2 regions of the Enterobacter sp. I4 genome follow, and region 1 is predicted to be linked to the other one. Evidence: predicted binding sites of a transcription regulator. Region 1 holds the regulator's gene; the other holds the start of a gene.
What was found. The regulator LexA, encoded in region 1, represses DNA repair genes until DNA is damaged. The targets are predictions, from matches to a motif close to TNCTGTATGTACATACAGNA.
Positions count from the first base shown of each region.

Region 1 (3,906 bases):
GTAAATCGGCACCAGCGTGATAGGGCGCGTACCGCCGCGCAGCATCGCCTGGATGGTCATCGACAGCGTGCCGGTCTTCGGATCGAGCAGACGACCGGTACGGGAGCGTCCCCCTTCAACGAAGTATTCAACGGAATAGCCGCGGCTGAACAGCTCGCCCAGATACTCACGGAAAACGGTGGAGTAGAGCTTGTTGCCCTTAAAGGTACGACGGATAAAGAATGCGCCCAGACGGCGGAAAATCGGGCCCGCTGGCCAGAAGTTCAGGTTAATACCGGCAGCGATGTGCGGCGGTACCAGACCCTGGTGATAAAGCACGTAAGAGAGCAGCAGGTAGTCCATGTGGCTGCGGTGGCAGGGCACGTAGACAATCTCATGGCCGTCGTGCGCTAACTGACGCACGCGCTCGGCGTTGTGGACGTTAATGCCCTGATATAGGCGGTTCCACGTGAAGCCGAGAATACGGTCGGACAGACGAATCATCTCGTAGGAGAAGTTCGCGGCGATCTCTTCCATCAGCGCAATCGCGTTCTGCTGCGCTTTCTCGTGTGAAATTTTCTTGCTGCGCGCTTCGTCTTCTACTGCACGGGCAATCGCTTTGGATGCCAGAAGCTTGTTGAACAGATCCTGTCGCGCCGGAAGGCGTGGTCCCACGGCCGCCAGACGCTGGCGTGCAAAGTGCATCCGGGCAACGCGCGCCAGCTTTTGCGCAATGATCTTATCGGTGCCGTGTTCGTCCGCCATGCGGCGCAATGAAACGGAAGGAGAGAAGCGGACAAAGCTGTCGCGTCCCAGCCAGGAGACGGCGAAGAACTTCTGAATGCCGTTGAGCATGCGCAGCGGCGGGTTCTCTTCCCCTTTTTCGCGTCCCGGACGACGCCCAAACATCACCGACACCGGCACCATCTGTACGTCCAGATCGGGGTTGCTGCGGTGCAGATCGAGGTAGTCATGGAACAGCTTGATGGACTCTTCTTTCGGCGTGTAATAGGTAAACACGCGTGGCCCGCCATGAATGAACACGTAGCGCGGCAGCAGGGTGCCGTCGACTTCCAGCGGCTCAAGCGGGTCGGGTAAATCGTGCGCCAGACATTGAGCGCGAAGCGTCAGCAGGTCTGCCTTCGAGTTATAAGGCAAAACGTACATAATAGGGCGCGACGTATCGAGCCCTAATTCCAGCGCGGGTTCTGCTGGAATAGACTTACTTTTTACCAGTACGCTTAATGGTAAATTAAGTAATTTGTAGTAAATTCGTGGCCAGCCGGACATAAACGATGTAAAGCCTCTGGTTAATAATGCAATTGCGGCGCAAGGATAACAGAAAGCGCGCAAAATTTCTGTTGTTACCCGTCATACTTGAGGCTGTAGCGCAACGCGCTGTGCCCCCTGTTACAGACGCTCTTTTTCCTGAAAGGTTCTTTAAATGGCCAATAATACCACTGGGTTAACCCGAATCATTAAAGCCGCCGGCTATTCCTGGAAAGGTTTCCGTGCCGCGTGGATCAATGAAGCCGCATTTCGCCAGGAGGGTATCGCAGCTATTGTTGCGGTGATTATCGCCTGTTTCCTTGATGTTGACGCGATTACCCGCGTGCTTTTAATTGGCTCCGTACTGTTGGTGATGATAGTGGAAATTCTTAATAGCGCTATTGAGGCCGTCGTTGACCGTATTGGGTCAGAATTCCATGAGCTTTCTGGCCGTGCGAAAGACATGGGCTCTGCCGCCGTGCTGCTGTCGATTATCACTGCGGTAATAACCTGGGTCACGCTGCTTTGGTCACATTTCCGATGAGCCTCGAGGAATAATTAAGTCCCTGGTTTTTTGTGCAGTTTTTGGTTCCAAAATCGCCTTTGACTGTATATACTCACAGCATAACTGTATATACACCCAGGGGGCGGAATGAAAGCGTTAACGACCAGGCAGCAAGAGGTGTTTGATCTCATTCGGGATCATATCGGCCAGACGGGTATGCCACCCACGCGTGCAGAAATCGCGCAGCGTCTGGGCTTCCGTTCTCCTAATGCTGCCGAAGAGCACCTTAAGGCGCTGGCGCGTAAAGGCGTCATTGAGATAGTTTCCGGCGCGTCACGCGGTATTCGTCTGCTGGTGGAAGAAGAGACCGGTATTCCGCTGGTGGGTCGCGTCGCCGCAGGTGAACCCCTGCTGGCACAGCAGCATATCGAAGGGCACTATCAGGTTGACCCGGGCATGTTCAAGCCGAGCGCTGATTTCCTGCTGCGCGTTAGCGGAATGTCCATGAAAGATATCGGTATTCTTGATGGCGATCTGCTGGCGGTACACAAAACCCAGGACGTGCGTAACGGACAAGTGGTCGTGGCGCGCATCGATGATGAAGTGACGGTTAAGCGCCTGAAGAAACAGGGTAATACCGTACAGCTTCTGCCAGAAAACAGCGAGTTTTCCCCCATTGTAGTGGATCTCCGCGAGCAGAACTTCTCTGTTGAAGGCCTGGCGGTAGGTGTTATCCGCAACGGCGAATGGCTGTAATCTCTTCCTGACAGGCCGCAGTTCCTCTGCGGCCTGGCTTATTTTCTGATTCCGGTAATTTCAATGGCCTTGCTAACTTCTGCCGATAAGGCGTTGTGGCGTCTTGCGCTACCGATGATTTTTTCCAATATCACCGTTCCTCTGCTGGGGCTGGTTGATACGGCGGTAATCGGGCATCTGGATTCGCCGATTTATCTGGGCGGCGTCGCGATTGGCGCAACGGCGACCAGCTTCCTCTTTATGCTGCTGCTCTTTTTGCGCATGAGTACGACAGGCCTGACGGCCCAGGCGTACGGTGCAAAAGATCCCCTGCGTCTTGCTCGCGCGCTGGTTCAGCCGCTTATCCTGGCTTTTGGTGCCGGCGCGTTAATCGTTCTGTTGCGTACGCCGCTTATCGATCTGGCGCTTCATATTGTGGGCGGCAGTGATGCTGTACTGGAGCAGGCCCGGCGGTTCCTTGAAATTCGCTGGCTGAGCGCGCCTGCTTCACTGGCAAACCTGGTCCTGCTGGGCTGGCTGCTGGGCGTGCAGTATGCCCGCGCGCCGGTGATCCTGCTGGTGGTGGGTAACCTTCTCAATATTGTCCTCGATCTCTGGCTGGTAATGGGGCTGCACATGAACGTCCGCGGCGCGGCGCTGGCCACGGCAATCGCCGAATACGGCACGCTGCTTATCGGTTTGTGGATGGTCTGGCGCGTGCTGGCGATGCGCGGTATTACGCTTGCGCTGCTGAAAACGGCCTGGCGCGGCAATATGCGTAAGCTGCTGGCGCTCAATCGCGACATCATGCTGCGTTCGCTCCTGTTGCAGCTGTGCTTTGGCGCACTGACGGTTTTTGGCGCGCGCCTTGGGCCAGAAATAGTTGCGGTCAACGCCGTTCTGATGACGCTCCTGACCTTTACCGCATACGCGCTGGATGGCTTTGCTTACGCCGTAGAAGCGCACTCAGGTCAGGCCTATGGCGCGCGTGAAAGCGGCCAGCTGCGCGAAGTATGGCGTGCAGCCTGCCGGCAGGCGGGCCTGGTGGCACTGATTTTTGCGCTGGTTTACGCCTGCTTTGGCGGGCATATTGTCGCGCTACTCACCTCGTTGCCCACGCTGCGCGAGCTGGCAGATCGCTATATCCTCTGGCAGGTGGTTTTACCGGTGGTGGGCGTGTGGTGCTATCTGCTGGACGGCATGTTTATCGGTGCGACGCGAGGGGCGGAGATGCGTAACAGCATGGCCGTCGCTGCGGCGGGGTTCGGCCTGACGCTGTTGACGCTGCCGTATCTCGGCAACCACGGTCTGTGGCTTGCGCTGGCGGTCTTTCTCTCACTGCGCGGCCTTTCGCTGGCTGTTATCTGGCGTCGCCACTGGCGAAACAATACCTGGTTTCCTGCCCGAAGCGATATATC
Region 1 covers NZ_JALBUO010000001.1:137,402-141,307, forward strand. Annotated here, with positions in the region: gene plsB (glycerol-3-phosphate 1-O-acyltransferase PlsB) at 1-1,269, opposite strand, end outside; gene MOQ06_RS00655 (diacylglycerol kinase) at 1,424-1,792, shown strand; gene lexA (transcriptional repressor LexA) at 1,901-2,509, shown strand; gene dinF (MATE family efflux transporter DinF) at 2,573-3,906, shown strand, end outside.

Region 2 (3,906 bases), on a different contig from region 1:
GGAACGTGCAGTACGCCCACGCCACCATGTTCATTACGCTGCTGGTTCTGCTCTGCTTCAATCTGCTGGGCGAAGGGTTTGAAGTTGCCCTCCCCCGCGTGATCGACACCCTGATTGGCTGCGCCATCGCCTGGGCGGCGGTGAGCTTTATCTGGCCTGACTGGCGTTTTCGTAACTTACCGCGCGTGTCCGACAGAGCCATGAACGCCAACTGCCGCTATCTGGATGCCATCCTTGAGCAGTACCATCAGGGCCGCGATAACCGTCTGGCCTATCGCATTGCCCGCCGCGACGCGCACAACACCGATGCCGAACTGGCTTCCGTCGTCTCGAATATGTCCACAGAGCCACGCGCCACGGCAGAGATGCGGGAAACGGCCTTCCGTCTGCTGTGCCTGAACCATACCTTCACCAGCTATATCTCCACGCTCGGCGCACACCGCGAGAGGCTGACGAACCCGGGTATCCTGGCGCTGCTGGATGACTCCGTCTGCTACGTTGATGACGCACTTCATCATCAGCCCGCGGATGAGCCACGGGTACACCAGGCGCTGGAGGAACTGTCGCAGCGTATCGCCCATCTTGACCCGGGGACCGACAACAAAGCGCCGCTGGTCCTACAGCAAATTGGCCTGCTTATCGCTTTGCTGCCGGAAATATGTCGACTGCGTCAGCAGATCGCTACCTGGCGGAACGATGCCCCTGCGACTCGGGCAGCGCATTAAACCACTCCGTAAGCTCCCGGCGGATATCCGCCGGGAGTGCCGCCTCATGCAATCCCTCTATAGCACCCTCAAGCGCAAACAATACCCGGATACTCAGCCCCTTATTTTTAGAGCGCATTTTCAGCCAGCTTGTCTTAGACCCCAGCTGCCGTAGCGTCTCTTCATTAGTAATGCCCGCCTCCATAAGCAGGACCTCAATCTGAAAGGTCAGGTTCGGCAGATCCTTCAGCCGGTTACGCTGATGGCGCTGGTAGCGCTCTCTCCTGGCGGCATCCAGCGCAAAAGAGGAGAGCTGAAGCAGTTTTTCCCTGTCTTGCCACAGGCCTTCATCCACGCGGTAGTAATTAAGCAGAACCGGACGTCCGCGTTTCATTAACGTCAGAAAAGAAGAGGCGTTTTTTACACAGTATTTTGCACTCTCCTCACAGGCGCGAAGGTAGAGTTCGCCGTCAGACACCATGGCAAATACCGCTTCATCCACGGCCAGGGTATAACCGCCAAACAGGGCACGATGACGAATTTCACCCAGCGGAGAGAGGTATTCCTGGGATTGATAAATCCGTTCATAAGATATCTTTTTCATGATAATTCCATTAAAAATCAAACATTAACCACGACATTTCTTACTAACGGATCCGTTAGCAGGAAAATAGGCAACTTATTGTCGTTGGGCAAGATGATTTTTTCAGGTTCACCGGGAATGGATGAAATTTGCGAGTTGCTTTCCGAAAATGAGGTTGATCTTTATGCATACAGGGGTTACTGTATATCCATACAGTAACTACAGGGCTGGAATGAACATGTACACTTCAGGCTATGCAAATCACTCAACACCTTCCTCTTCTGCCGCCGGCACTACTGCGCAGAATTCTAGCGGACGTGTATCGACAGGGCTTATCAGTGAAGTGGTTTACCGTGAAGACCAGCCGCTGTTAACACAACTTTTACTTTTGCCGCTGTTGCAGCAGCTCGGCCAACAGTCTCGCTGGCAGCTCTGGCTGACGCCTCAGCAAAAACTGAGCCGCGAGTGGGTGCAGTCCGCTGGCCTGCCGCTGGCGAAGGTGATGCAGATTAATCAGCTTTCTCCGTGTGATACGGTCGAGTCGATGGTTCGGGCATTACGTACCGGGAACTACAGCGTCGTGATTGGCTGGCTTCCTGAGGAACTGACGGAAGAGGAACATTTGCGTCTGACTGAAGCAGCAGAAGAAGGTAACGCAATGGGCTTTATTATGCGGCCGGTTCGTGCAGATTCTTATCGCAGAGGACAACTTTCTGGGCTAAAAATTCACTCAAATTTGTACCATTGAGTCATTTTAAGAGTTTTCCTGGAATTTTTTTCGACCTCATGATGCAAAAAAAGTTCAACGCGCCAAAACTGCGGCAAGGCTTGTCTGACGCGGTTCTCGTTAATTTTACTGCACAAAATTCGTTCAAAAAATGTTAAATATTGGGTATACGGACCTTTTTTTTTCATATGCCTGACGGACTTCACACTTGTAAGTTTTCAGCTACGTTGTAGACTTTACATCGCCAGGGGTGCTCGGCCTAAGCCGAAGATATCGGTAGGTTTATATTTGACCACGCCCCCCGGTGAAGGATTTAACCGTGATTTCTCTGACGGAGATATTCATGGCAAATTTTGGATGATAACGAGGCGCAAAAAATGAAAAAGACAGCTATCGCGATTGCAGTGGCACTGGCTGGCTTCGCTACCGTAGCGCAGGCCGCTCCGAAAGATAATACCTGGTATGCAGGTGGTAAACTGGGCTGGTCTCAGTTCCATGACACTGGTTGGTACAACAGCGACCTGAACAACGATGGCCCTACTCACGAGAGCCAGCTGGGTGCAGGTGCGTTCGGTGGCTATCAGGTTAACCCGTATGTTGGCTTTGAAATGGGTTACGACTGGTTAGGTCGTATGCCTTACAAAGGCGACAACGTAAATGGCGCTTTCAAAGCTCAAGGCGTACAGCTGACCGCTAAACTGGGTTACCCAGTAACTGACGATCTGGACGTGTACACCCGTCTGGGCGGCATGGTATGGCGTGCAGACTCCAGCAACAGCATCAATGGTGACGAGCACGACACTGGCGTTTCTCCAGTATTCGCTGGCGGCGTTGAGTGGGCAATGACCCGTGACATCGCTACCCGTCTGGAATACCAGTGGGTTAACAACATCGGTGACGGTGCTACCGTTGGCGTTCGTCCAGACAACGGCATGCTGAGCGTTGGTGTTTCTTACCGTTTCGGTCAGCAGGAAGATGCGCCAGTCGTAGCTCCAGCTCCGGCTCCAGCTCCAGAAGTACAGACCAAGCACTTCACTCTGAAGTCTGACGTTCTGTTCAACTTCAACAAAGCGTCCCTGAAACCAGAAGGTCAGCAGGCGCTGGATCAGCTGTACACCCAGCTGAGCAACCTGGATCCTAAAGACGGTTCTGTAGTGGTTCTGGGCTTCACCGACCGTATCGGTTCTGACGCTTACAACCAGGGTCTGTCTGAGAAACGTGCACAGTCTGTAGTTGATTACCTGGTATCTAAAGGTATCCCAGCTAACAAGATCTCCCCACGTGGTATGGGCGAATCTAACCCAGTTACCGGTTCTACCTGTGACAACGTGAAACCACGCGCTGCACTGATCGACTGCCTGGCACCAGATCGTCGCGTAGAGATCGAAGTTAAAGGTATCAAAGACGTTGTAACTCAGCCTGCGGCATAAGTTATCGTCTTATAAAAAAACCCCGCTATGCGGGGTTTTTTATTATCTGAACAAACGTAAAAACGTCATTTTTTACCCAGCAGTGCCTGCAAATCGTTTTTCAGCGTCGACATCTGGCTGGCATATTTTTCTTTGTGTTCGGCATCTTCAATCAGCTGCACCACCGTTTCTGACAAAGTTTTCCCGCGACGTTGTGCAAGCCCGGCCAGACGCTGCCAGACCATAAACTCCAGGTCGATGGATTTTTTACGGGTGTGCTGATGTTCAGCATTGAAGTGCCGCTTACGTCGCGCACGGATAGTTTGCTTCATCCGGTTCAACAGGGCCGGATTAATGTGTTTCTCAATCCAGCCGTTGACCTGTACCGGTTCGTTTTCGAGGGTCAGCAACATATCCACAGCTTCTTGTGCCGCGCTGGCTTCGATGTAGCAGGTGATCAGCTCCCCTTCACGGTGCTTTTTG
Region 2 covers NZ_JALBUO010000003.1:212,937-216,842, forward strand. Annotated here, with positions in the region: gene yccS (YccS family putative transporter) at 1-725, shown strand, start outside; gene MOQ06_RS20340 (TfoX/Sxy family DNA transformation protein) at 682-1,308, opposite strand; gene sulA (SOS-induced cell division inhibitor SulA) at 1,526-2,035, shown strand; gene ompA (porin OmpA) at 2,392-3,444, shown strand; gene matP (macrodomain Ter protein MatP) at 3,510-3,906, opposite strand, start outside.
Region 2: a site for LexA is predicted at 1,486-1,505, ahead of sulA (SOS-induced cell division inhibitor SulA). Genes of this name have one in related genera too.